One region of the Zobellia russellii genome, then DNA from elsewhere that is predicted to be linked to it. Evidence: riboswitches for the same ligand, from Rfam matches in the RefSeq annotation. Region 1 holds a riboswitch; each other region holds the start of a gene.
The links. A riboswitch is a leader RNA that binds a small molecule or an ion and turns the genes downstream of it on or off. The one in region 1 is predicted to bind S-adenosylmethionine.
Positions count from the first base shown of each region.

Region 2: another riboswitch for S-adenosylmethionine. It lies ahead of SJY45_RS09325 (homocysteine S-methyltransferase family protein); the one in region 1 lies ahead of SJY45_RS03775 (Na+/H+ antiporter NhaC family protein).
Region 3: another riboswitch for S-adenosylmethionine. It lies ahead of SJY45_RS09415 (O-acetylhomoserine aminocarboxypropyltransferase/cysteine synthase family protein); the one in region 1 lies ahead of SJY45_RS03775 (Na+/H+ antiporter NhaC family protein).

Region 1 covers NZ_CP139000.1:902,166-906,457, forward strand. Annotated here, with positions in the region: gene SJY45_RS03770 (hypothetical protein) at 1-186, opposite strand, end outside; gene SJY45_RS03775 (Na+/H+ antiporter NhaC family protein) at 361-1,662, opposite strand; SAM-I-IV-variant riboswitch at 1,711-1,809, opposite strand; gene SJY45_RS03780 (ATP-binding protein) at 2,042-3,385, shown strand; gene SJY45_RS03785 (hypothetical protein) at 3,430-4,292, opposite strand, start outside.
Region 2 covers NZ_CP139000.1:2,301,241-2,305,532, reverse strand. Annotated here, with positions in the region: gene cobA (uroporphyrinogen-III C-methyltransferase) at 1-604, shown strand, start outside; gene SJY45_RS09330 (NAD(P)/FAD-dependent oxidoreductase) at 610-1,671, shown strand; SAM riboswitch class I at 1,827-1,934, shown strand; gene SJY45_RS09325 (homocysteine S-methyltransferase family protein) at 2,067-3,065, shown strand; gene metH (methionine synthase) at 3,110-4,292, shown strand, end outside.
Region 3 covers NZ_CP139000.1:2,323,330-2,327,621, reverse strand. Annotated here, with positions in the region: gene SJY45_RS09425 (carboxypeptidase regulatory-like domain-containing protein) at 1-615, shown strand, start outside; gene metK (methionine adenosyltransferase) at 915-2,171, shown strand; SAM riboswitch class I at 2,248-2,359, shown strand; gene SJY45_RS09415 (O-acetylhomoserine aminocarboxypropyltransferase/cysteine synthase family protein) at 2,485-3,759, shown strand; gene thrA (bifunctional aspartate kinase/homoserine dehydrogenase I) at 3,834-4,292, shown strand, end outside.

The DNA of each region.
Region 1 (4,292 bases):
TTGTTCAAAAAAATAGAATTCCGTTTGCGGTAGAACAGGAGATTCCGTTTTTAAAAGCGGTGTAAAATTAACCGCTGTGGTAATGTGACAAACCTCGCAATGTTGCGCGTCGGAATCGTCAATATGATGCGTAAGCGCATGCAGTCCTGCCACTTTGAATACCAAAAACAAAGCGACAAAAAACATAGAAACAAAATTCTTGCTGCTTTTCATCATAAGCGACAAAAGTAAATAATACTTTAAATTATTAATGAGAATTTGAACAAAAATTACTTCGGTATCAATTTAATCGCAGTTGGAGTATAAGGATATAAAACTTCGTGAGAACACTACAAGGGCCATTTTATCTTCAAAACATGCTTAGCGGACACGTAATGGTATAAAGTTTATGAATACGATGGTGTAAATGGACAACAAGAGTAAATACCAGGTATTGGAAACCAAATCTATATAGTCAATCTTTCCGTTTGAAAAGCTTAAAATCATTAAAACCTGAGCTCCATAGGGCAGTAGACCTTGAAAAATACAGGCAAAAATATCTAAAATGGAAGCGGTTTTCTTGTTATCCAATCCGTATTCATCATTAATGGTTTTAGCAATGGGGCCAGCAATGATGATAGAAACCGTATTATTGGCAATCGCCATATTAATAGTACTCACTAATGAGGCAATACCTAGCTGTGCCGTTTTTTTGTTCTTGATAAGCTTCTTTATGTTGACCAGTATAAACTCTATGCCTCCGTTTCGTTCTACTAAAGCAGCCAATCCTCCTGTTAATAGAGACAACAAGAAAATTTCTGTCATGTTCGTAAATCCAGAATAGGCAATTTTAGTAGATTCTATAAGGGTAAAATCACCATAAACAATCCCCAAAAGTCCAGCGAATACTGAACCTAATAGTAAGGTTACAAAAACGTTCACTCCTACAATAGATAGAACAATGACCAAAAGATAGGGCATAATTTTGATGATGGAATAACTATAAACTACAGTCTCCGTTTCGGCGGACTTTAATCCCAAACCTTGAAAGATTAAAATAGCTATAGTGAATAGGGCAGCGGGTACGGCAATTTTAATGTTCTGCTTGAATTTATCACTCATTTTACAACCTAAGGATTGTGTAGCGGCAATGGTAGTATCCGAGATTACCGATAAATTATCGCCAAACATGCTACCACCTAACAGTGCACCACATAAAATGGCCAAATCCGCACCGCTCTTATCGGCAAATCCCACTACAATAGGAGCCAAAGCAACAATGGCACCCACCGAAGTTCCTGTAGAAACCGATAAGAACCCTGCAATAATAAAAATGCCAACGTAGATGTATTGAATGGCTATAAAATCCAATCCCATATTAACAATGGCATCAACACTACCGGTTTCGTTGGTAATTGCAGCGAATGCACCTGCTAACAAGTAGATCAAACACATGGTTAATATTTTATCATCTCCACAGCCTTTTAAAACGGTTTTTATTTTAGAATTTATAGATTGCCCAAACATTAGGAAGGCAGCAATTATCCCCACAATTACTGCAATGGGAGCAGGTAACGCGTAGAAATCGTTTTGATATATACCCACACCCAAAAAAGTAAATACAAAAATGAATAGGGGTACGAGAGCAGAGAATTTTGGAGTTCTATCTTTGATGTTTGCCATTTCTTTCTTTATGCTAAAAAAGGAAGTAGAAGCAAATAGATAGACATATGGGTTAACATTTGTTCCAACTAATTGGCTTATCTCTTTAGCACCTTGCTCGTTATTGCAGGTTGCTATCTCCTCTTTTTGAGATTCTTGATAATTATTTAAGGCGGCAAAAATAAGGTATAAGAACTACCTGCAACTCATAAAAAGAGTTAATTTATATCATACTTTTTTTTGGTCAATTAGAAGAAATCCTAAACTTTTGAGTTAATAAGTAGTATAAATCGTATGTAAATGGTACGTCAAGTAACGTAATACATATTTTTTAACTTAGTTTGTAACTTCTAACCAAGGGATAAAAAAGTCTATTTATCTTATTATTTTTAATAGTGGAATGAAAAAACAAGACTTACACGCTGAAAATCAACTTTCAACAACCAATGAAGGTGATAACCATACAACTATTAGTCAGCTAGAAAAAGACAAAATCATTGAAAGACAACTGCGTTTTCAGGATTTGTTAATCAGTATCTCTACAAAACATATTAATTCCGATTTATCGGATATTGATAAATTGATCAGAGCATCCCTAAAGCAAATTGGCGAATTCGTAGAATCGGACAGAAGCTATATCTTTTCTTATGATTTTGTAAATAACACCACTTCAAACACTTATGAATGGTGTTCTAAAGGTATAGATCCGGAAATAGAGAACTTACAGAATGTACCTGTAGACTTTATTCCGCAATGGATAGAAGCACATAAAAAGGGAGAGCCGTTCTTTGTGGAAGATGTAAGTGAATTACCAGAAGACGGAGAACATGGTTTACGAGCCGTTTTAGAGCCACAGGGCATTAAGAGTCTAATTACTATTCCAAAAATCAAGAATAATGAGTTGATCGGTTTTATCGGTTTTGATTCTGTCAAAAAAATTAATAAGTATGATGATAATGAAAAGGACATCCTTTTTGTTTATGCCAATATGCTGGTTAATGTCATACAGCGTAAAGAGAGTGAAGAACGGATAAAGGAGCAAGAGAAGAAGAAGGAAGAACTATTAAAAAATCTATCGCTTCAAAATGAAGAATTAAGTGAATATGCCCATGTGGTATCTCATGATTTAAAAGCCCCTCTCATTAATATTCACACTTTGGTGAGTTGGTTTATAGATGACAATAAGGAAGCTTTGGGAGAGGATACCATACAACCTTTACATCAGGCCTTGTTCAATGTAGAAAAGATGAATTTCTTAATAAAGGGAATTCTGGATTATTCCACTATAGATAAAATAGAATCAGAAGACAAACAGGTTGATTTTAATATCCTCATTAAAGAAGTCTTGGAAACTATTTTAGTGCCCGGCCATATAAAGGTTACGGTTCAAGAGAACATGCCAAGTTTGTACGGGAATACCTGGAGATTTAAGCAGGTTATTCAAAACCTGATTCAGAATGCAATAAACTATGGCGATAAGGAACAGGGCACCGTAGATGTGGGCTATATTGATAAAAGTGACCATTATGAGTTTTTTGTAAAAGATAATGGTATTGGGATCAAATCCGATTATTTTGAAAGAATATTTAAAATCTTCACCAAATTAGAAAGCACTGGTTCCTCATCTGGAATAGGTCTGTCCATCGTTAAAAGAATCATTAAATATTATAACGGTTCCATTTGGTTAGAAAGTGAAGAGGGCGTAGGCACCACCTTTTACTTTACACTTTTGAAGACCACGTAGGTGTTGGTTCCTATGAATAATATATTTAAATCTCTATTGCCGTTTTATTGGCTACAGCTACCGTATGAAATATCGTTTACTGTAGGATTATAAGCATTCTGTTCAATGAATACATCCGTATAACTGCCATTGATCATAAAATTGGTTAATGCGCAAAAATCGGTTAAGTTATAATTGCCTCCATAGGCCATATTAAAATCTTCATCAAACGATGCCCCAATAGTAATCACGCCACCAACAGAGCTAAGATTTTCAAAGCCGTTCAATGAGGTAATCTTATTCTCATGTAGCGATAAATCAGAACCTACTGTAGTAAGGTTTTCTAAATCCATTATAGTTGCAAGCTTATTATTTCTATACACCTCTAATTTATATTGTACAGATGCAATGTTGTTTAGTCCTTTTAGAGAAATAAGTTCGCTGTTTTTTGAAATTTGTAAATGACCGTTAACCGCAGTAACGTTTTCCAAGCCTTCAAGTGTAGCTAGTTTTGCATTGTTCCTAACAACCAAATCACCTTTTAACGCTGTAACATTATTTAAGCCTGCAAATGAAGTAAGTTCAGAATTGGTCGTAATTTGTAATCCTACGGTATTATATTCGCTACCATAAAGCGTAATACCTTGTCCGATTGAATTTAAACTATTCAGTCCTTGCAGAGAAGTTAGTCCCATGTTCTGGGTAATAATAAGCGCAAGATCAATAGATGTAATATTCCCCAAGCCAACTAATGAGGTAAGGCTTTGGTTATCAGCAATTCTTAATTCCCCATTTATCCTAGTTAAATTATCCAGACCCGACAAAGAAGTAAGATCAGAATTATTACTGATGTTTATATATCTACCCTCTATGGCCGTAAGATTATTTAAGTCCGTAATATTGGTTAAATTGCTGTTATTGCTAATAG
Region 2 (4,292 bases), 1.4 Mb from region 1:
CATTTTCGTGGGCAAAAGAAAAGGGTGTTATGCATACCAACAAGAGCAAATAAACGAGCTTATTGTTAGTAGGGCTAAAACCAATGCTCATGTAGTGCGTCTAAAAGGTGGAGATCCATTTGTATTTGGCCGTGGTGCCGAAGAAATGGAATACGCCGCAAGCCATGGACTAGACGTTGCTATGGTGCCGGGTATATCCTCATGTTTATCGGTTCCGGCATCCCAGAATATCCCGGTTACTAAAAGAGGTGCTGCAGAAAGTTTTTGGGTAATTACAGGAACGACCAAAGAGCACAAACTTTCGGGTGATGTTGCTTTGGCCGCTAAAAGTAACGCTACGGTGGTTATTCTTATGGGGATGAGCAAACTACCTCAAATAGCGGAATTGTTCAAAGCCGAGGGCAAAGCGGAAACACCAATTGCCATTGTGCAGAACGGGACCCGAAAAGATGAAAAAATTGCAATTGGTACCATCGCATCCATTGAAGGTGAAGTGGAGCGGCAACAGTTGACCAATCCGGCAATAATTATAATAGGTGAAGTAGTAAAACATAGGGCAACCATTTTATCAATTGCCCAGAATCAAGAATTACAGTTAAGTTAATAGTTATGATAAAAACAGATATTCTCATCATTGGCGCAGGCCCAACAGGTCTTTTTACAGTATTTGAAGCAGGCTTGTTAAAGCTAAAATGTCACTTAATAGACGCTTTACCTCAGACAGGTGGCCAATGTTCGGAAATTTATCCAAAGAAACCAATTTATGATATTCCGGCTTTCCCGGAAATTCTTGCAGGAGATTTGGTAACCAATCTTATGGAGCAAATCAAACCTTTTGAAGCGGGTTATACCTTAGGTGAGAGAGCGGAAACATTGGATAAGCAAGAAGACGGTTCTTTTATCGTAACCACTAGTAAAGGTACAAAGCACCATGCCCCGGTAGTTGTTATTGCAGGTGGTTTGGGTTCTTTTGAGCCTAGAAAGCCGCCTATTGAGAACATAGCCGATTTTGAGGACAAAGGTGTGGCTTATATCATTAAAGACCCTGAAGTATATAGGGATAAAAAAGTTGTTATCGCCGGAGGTGGTGATTCTGCTTTGGATTGGGCTATTTTCTTGGCCGATGTAGCTTCTGAAGTTTCTTTGGTACACCGTAGAAACGAATTTAGAGGAGCTTTGGATTCTGTTGAGAAAGCGGCAGAATTGGCAAAAGCAGGAAAAATAAAATTATTCACGGAAGCCGAAGTGAAAAAATTGTACGGAGATGACCATTTGGAAGCGGTTGTTATTAAGCATAACGATGCCGAAAAGGGAGAAACCTATGTTGAGGTAGATAACTTTATTCCATTGTTCGGTCTTTCTCCAAAATTAGGTCCAATAGGTGATTGGGGCTTGGAAATTGAGCGTAATGCCATTAAGGTGAACAACGCCAAAGATTACCAAACCAATATACCTGGTGTTTTTGCCATTGGAGATGTAAATACCTACGAAGGAAAACTAAAACTGATTCTGTCCGGTTTCCATGAGGCCGCCGTAATGTGTCAATATGCTTACCAATTAATCAATCCTGGTAAGAGATATGTTATGAAGTATACCACTGTAGGTGGGGTAGAAGGTTTTGACGGTAGTAAGAAAGAGGCCAAAAAAGAGGTCGTTCAAAGTATTTCTTAATTAGCTAGTAGTGTGCATATAATTCATAAAAACCTTCTGTTATCTCATTTTACGGAAGGTTTTTATCTAATGTAAAGTGCCAAAAACAGGCATGTTTCTTTGGTTTTGAAGGAGATGTGGTGTTACTTTGCAAATCGTTCATTAAAAATATAGGACTGTTATCAAGAAAGGTGGAGGGAATAGACCCTGTGAAACCTTGGCAACCCTTTTCTTATAAAGAAGGTGCTACATTCTATCCTGGTATGTTTTGGGACAGATAACAAAGAGAGGCAATTACAATTGTCCTTATTCTTTTGCTTGATAATTGTTGGTAGGAAGATTTTAGAGTAACATTTTCAATATAATATAAATTGAATTTGGTTGCGGTTGAACACTCAATTAGAGGAGGAAAAGAAATGAAAAACATTCAAGAGATATTAAAAGAACGCATTTTAGTGTTGGACGGTGCCATGGGTACTATGCTTCAACGCTATAAATTCACCGAAGAGGATTTTAGAGGTGAGCGTTTTAAGGATTGGAAAACCCCTGTTCAAGGCAATAATGATTTATTGTCACTAACACAGCCCGAAGCTATCGCGGAGGTGCATAGAAAATACTTTGCTGCCGGTGCGGACATTGTAGAAACCAATACGTTTTCCAGTACAACAATTGCCATGGCTGATTATGACATGGAAGAATTGGTGTACGATCTTAATTTTGAATCTGCACGTATTGCCAAACAAGTGGCGGATGAGTTTACCGCCAAAGAACCCAATAAGCCTAGGTTTGTAGTAGGCAGTTTGGGGCCAACGAACAAAACGGCCAGTATGTCCCCGGATGTTAATGACCCGGGTTATAGAGCGGTTTCGTTTGATGAATTACGTATAGCTTACAAACAGCAAGTAGAGGCGTTGTTAGATGGGGGCGTAGATATGCTAATGGTAGAGACCATTTTTGATACGTTGAACGCAAAAGCGGCCTTGTTCGCTATAGAAGAAGTAAAGGAAGAACGAAATATAGAGGTGCCCATTATGGTAAGTGGTACAATTACGGATGCTTCGGGCAGAACGCTTTCGGGCCAGACAGCAGAGGCTTTTTTAATTTCCGTTTCACACATTCCTATCTTGTCGGTTGGTTTTAATTGTGCTTTAGGTGCCGATCAATTGGTGCCGCACTTAGAAGTATTGTCCAATAAAACGGAGCATGCCGTTTCGGCGCATCCCAATGCAGGTTTGCCCAATGCCTTTGGAGAATATGATGAAACACCGGAACAGATGGCAGCACAAATCAAGGAATATGTAGAGAAAGGGCTGGTAAACATCGTTGGTGGATGCTGTGGCACTACTCCGGAACATATTGCGGCTATTGCAGAGTTGGTAAGGAAGTACGATCCACGTGCGGTAGCGGCAGTGTAATTAGGCTACGACAAAGAAAAAATTAAAGAAGTTCATCAAGTACTATGAGTAACGACTCAAATATACCAACAACCAATAACCAAAAGCCGGCCAGATTCCTTAAACTATCAGGTTTGGAGCCACTGGTCATCACCCCCGAAAGTAATTTCGTAAATGTGGGCGAGCGTACCAATGTGGCGGGGTCCAAACGATTTTTGCGTCTAATTAAAGAGCGAAAGTTTGAAGAGGCTTTGGATGTGGCCCGGGATCAAGTAGAAGGTGGGGCCCAAATCATCGATATTAATATGGATGATGGTTTGATCGATGGTAAGGAAGCTATGGTAAAGTACTTGAACCTTGTTATTGCTGAACCGGATATTGCTAGAGTACCCATTATGATCGATAGTTCTAAATGGGATATTATTGAGGCAGGTCTTCAGGTAGTGCAGGGTAAATGTGTGGTGAATTCTATCAGCTTAAAAGAAGGCGAAAAAGAATTTATCAATCATGCCAAATTGGTAAAACGGTACGGGGCTGCCGTAATCGTTATGGCTTTTGATGAAGTAGGCCAAGCGGATAATTATGAGAGGCGTATTGAGATTTCCAAACGGTCCTATGATATTCTGGTAGACCAAGTAGGTTTTCCTCCAGAGGATATCATTTTTGACTTAAATATATTTCCTGTAGCCACAGGTATGGATGAGCATAAACTTAATGCCATAGATTTTATTAGGGCTACTAAATGGGTTCGTGAAAACTTGCCGTACGCCAATGTTAGTGGTGGGGTAAGTAATGTTTCTTTTTCGTTTCGGGGCAATAATCCCGTGCGTGAGGCCATGCACTCGGTATTCTTGTACCACGCCATAAAAGCGGGTATGAATATGGGAATCGTAAACCCTACAATGTTGGAAATTTACGATGATATTCCCAAGGATTTACTGGAGCACGTAGAGGATGTTATACTTAACCGTAGGGACGATGCCACAGAGCGTCTTCTGGATTTTGCCGAATCTGTAGTAGGTAAGGCTAAAGAGAGCACGGTAGACCTGTCTTGGCGTGAAGAACCTTTGCAGAATAGAATTACAAGAGCCTTGGTAAAAGGTGTTGATCAATATATAGTTGAGGATGTAGAAGAAGCACGTCTTGCCGCCGATAAGCCCATAGAGGTAATTGAAGGCAATCTTATGATCGGAATGAACGTGGTGGGCGACCTTTTTGGAAGCGGTAAAATGTTCTTGCCACAGGTGG
Region 3 (4,292 bases), 1.4 Mb from region 1:
TTAAAAAGTAGTGCGGATATCATTGGAATAAATAGGGTAAGTAGTACTATCAACTCTAATTTTGAAGATGAATCTTTATCCGCCAGCGGAAATTATGAGCGTACTTTTGGAAAGGTAAAAGCTTCCGTAAGGGGTAATGTGGGTTGGTCTACTACCAATAATTTAATAGACGGTCAGCAACGCATGTCTAATTCGTTTACGCAAAACTATACGGGTGCGCTTAGTACTAATTTTAAGAATGCACCCAATTTAGAGTTGGGATACAGGTATACGATAAACAATTACGAAAACGGAAATTTAGAAACTACATTTTATACCAGTAGACCGTATGCCCGTTTTGATGCCTCTTTTCTTAAAAACTTTATTTTTAATGTGGATTATGATTTTTATAATTACACGGATAAGGACAATACTATTGACAATACATATAGTTTCTTGGAATCTACCCTAACGTATCAGAAGCAGGGTAGCCGATGGGAATATGGAATTAAAGGCACCAATTTATTGAATACCACTACGCTTAACCGTGACAGTACCAATGATTTATTCTTTACTACGCAGGTTTACTATGTGCAGCCACGCTACCTGCTATTATCGTTAAAATATGATTTGTAAGGGTTGATAAAACCGTGCAAAGAGCATGGTATTTACAAAAGGAAATAATAAATAACACGATATTAATATTTTGATCTGAACATTTTTTATACTTTTGCGTCCTAATTAAATTAAAGAGGAGGGATTTGACTGATTGCAACCTCTGTTTTAAACCTGTTTGAATTGCCAATTTAAGATTGGTTTTTGCCAAGCGGGATTGTAGAACAAAAAAATGCTAAAGCAGTTGATGTTGAAAATTTTCACATCATACTTCTTCCGGCATTCTTTCAAATCCTTTTTAGAAAAAATAAAAGTTTGTTATGCCATATTTGTTTACCTCCGAATCTGTTAGTGAAGGACACCCTGATAAAGTTGCCGATCAAATAAGCGATGCCTTGCTGGACCACTTTTTGGCTTTTGATCCAGAAAGTAAAGTTGCTTGTGAAACCTTGGTAACTACGGGTCAGGTTGTTTTGGCCGGTGAGGTTAAGAGTGATACTTATCTAGATGTTCAGACCATTGCTAGAGATGTAATTAATGCTATTGGTTATACTAAGGGCGAATATCAGTTTAGTGGAGATTCTTGTGGAGTTATTTCGTTAATTCATGAGCAATCGCAAGATATTAGTCAAGGTGTAGATCGTGGCGAGAAAGAGCAACAAGGAGCTGGTGATCAAGGTATGATGTTCGGTTATGCTACCAAGGAAACGGAAAACTACATGCCGTTGGCTTTGGATATTTCGCATAAAATTCTTCAGAATTTGGCGGAGTTGCGTAGGGAAGGTAGAATCATAGATTATTTACGTCCCGATGCCAAATCGCAAGTTACTATTGAGTATTCAGATGATAATGTGCCGCAACGTATAGATACTATTGTTATATCTACACAACACGATGCTTTTCATAATGATGATGAGGTAATGTTGGCAAAAATCAAAGAAGACCTTGTAGAGATTTTAATCCCAAGAGTGGTAGAGCAATTGCCAAAAGCTATTCAGGATTTATTTGATGATAAAATAAAATACCACATCAATCCAACTGGGAAATTTGTAATCGGTGGTCCTCATGGGGATACCGGACTTACAGGAAGAAAAATTATAGTAGATACTTACGGAGGTAAAGGTGCTCACGGTGGTGGGGCTTTTAGTGGAAAAGACCCGAGTAAAGTAGATAGAAGTGCGGCCTATGCAGCGCGCCACATTGCTAAGAATTTAGTAGCGGCAGGTGTTGCGGACGAGATGTTGGTACAGGTAAGTTACGCCATTGGCGTGGTTGAGCCTACCTCTATTTATGTAGATACCTACGGAACGTCTAATGTAGACCTTACGGATGGTGAAATTGCCCAAAAGACCAAAGCCCTTTTTGATATGCGTCCGTTTGCTATTGAAGAGCGACTAAAGTTGCGAAATCCTATTTATTTGGAATCTGCGGCATATGGCCATATGGGTAAAGAACCAAGAATGATCAAGAAAGTTTTTGAATCGCCATATAACGGTCGTATCGAAAAAGAAGTGGAATTGTTCACTTGGGAGAAGTTGGATATGGTAGGTGAGGTGAAAAAAGCGTTTAATTTGTAAATTTTTCAAAAATGTTGGTGAATTTAAATTCACCAACTATATATTTGTAGTTCCAAAAGTTCAAACACGTATTGAATAGTTATCAAGAAAGGTGGAGGGAATAGACCCTTTGAAACCTTAGCAACCCTTTGCCACCTGTGCAGAGAAGGTGCTACATTCTATCTCTATAAAAATGAGACAGATAACAAATCAGATTACTCATACTAATCTTTTACTTTCTTATAACTTTTTTGATATTCTACCTAGCATCGGATTTTCGGTTCAAGGTATAGGGCTTTTAATTATTTTAAATAACAATTAAAAATCAAAGATTATGAGTGATCAAAAATTCTCAACCAACGCATTACATGCCGGACATGACCCCGCACAAACAGGTGGTACACGTGCCGTGCCTATTTATCAAACATCCTCGTATGTGTTTAACGATACGGACCATGCCGCCAATTTATTTTCATTGGCAGAACTTGGTTTTATCTATACACGATTGAACAACCCTACCAATCAAATTCTTCAAGAGCGTTTAGCAGCTGTTGAAGGCGGAGTAGGAGCGGTAGTTTTCGCTTCGGGAACTTCAGCTATTTCAACGGGTTTATTAACGTTATTGAAAGCGGGAGACCATATTGTAGCTTCCAGTAGTTTGTATGGCGGTACCTTTAACTTGTTGAATGTTACCTTGCCAAGGTTGGGAATCACCACTACTTTTGTTGATGCTTCCGATCCGGAAAATTTTGGTAAAGCAGTTCAGGATAACACCAGGGCTGTTTTTGTAGAATCTCTGGGTAACCCTAAATTAGATGTGCTTGATTTGAAAGCCATTTCAAAACAGGCCAAAGCTGCTCAGGTTCCTTTTATTGTTGATAACACAGTGGCTTCACCTGCACTTTTAAACCCTATTGAGCACGGTGCTAACTTGGTAATTCACTCACTTACTAAATATATTGGCGGTCAAGGTACTTCTTTGGGTGGCGCTATTATTGATGCCGGAACTTTTGATTGGACCAACGGGAAATTCCCGGAATTTACAGAACCTTCTGCTGGATACCACGGTTTAGTGTATAGCGAAGCTTTAGGTGCCGCGGCCTTTACTTTTAAATTGATTTTAGAAGGATTGCGTGATTTTGGTGGAGCTTTGAGTCCGTTTAATGCTTTCCAGATTATACAAGGTTTGGAAACTTTGAATGTACGTATAAAACAACACAGTGCAAATGCACTTGAATTGGCTACTTGGTTAGAAGGAAGAGAAGAAGTGGCATGGGTAAACTATCCAGGTCTTAAGAGTAGTAAATACTACGATCTTGCTCAAGAATATTTGCCAAAAGGTCAAAGCGGATTGGTAACATTTGGAATTAAAGGTGGTTTTGAGGCTGCTAAAAAAGTTACGGATGCTACAAAAGTTTTCTCTTTGTTGGCCAATATTGGCGATACTAAATCATTGATCATTCACCCGGCCAGTACCACGCACCAACAGTTAAATGAGGAGCAATTGGCAGGCGCAGGTGTAGGTCAGGATTTAATTCGTTTGTCCGTTGGTTTGGAAGATATTGAGGACTTAAAGGCCGATTTGGAAAACGCATTCGCAGCACTTTAATCAATATAAATTTTCTGTTAGAAATTAATAAGGCCTGACCTGTTTAAGTAGAGGTCAGGTCTAACATATATCGTATGCTTCATCATTTGAAATTAGCAAACTATACCACGATCAGTGGGGTAACTCAAGATATTGAGCTGTCTTATCAATTGTTCGGTCAAGAATTGCACACGGCGCCCATAGTTCAGGTAAACCATGCCTTAACCGGTAACAGTAATGTTACGGGAGATGAGGGCTGGTGGTCCGCACTTATTGGAGAGGGCAAGTGTATCGATACCAAAAAATATACAATCCTATCGTTCAATATTCCCGGCAACGGATATGATAAATTTGTGATCGATAATTACAAGGATTTCGTGGCAGGAGACATCGCAAGGATTTTTCTGTTAGGACTTCAAAAGCTTGAAATCAAGAAATTGTTCGCTCTTTTGGGCGGGTCTTTAGGAGGTGGTATTGCTTGGGAAATGGCAGCCATAAACCCAAAGATTATGGATCATCTTATTCCTGTGGCATCAGACTGGAAATCTACGGAT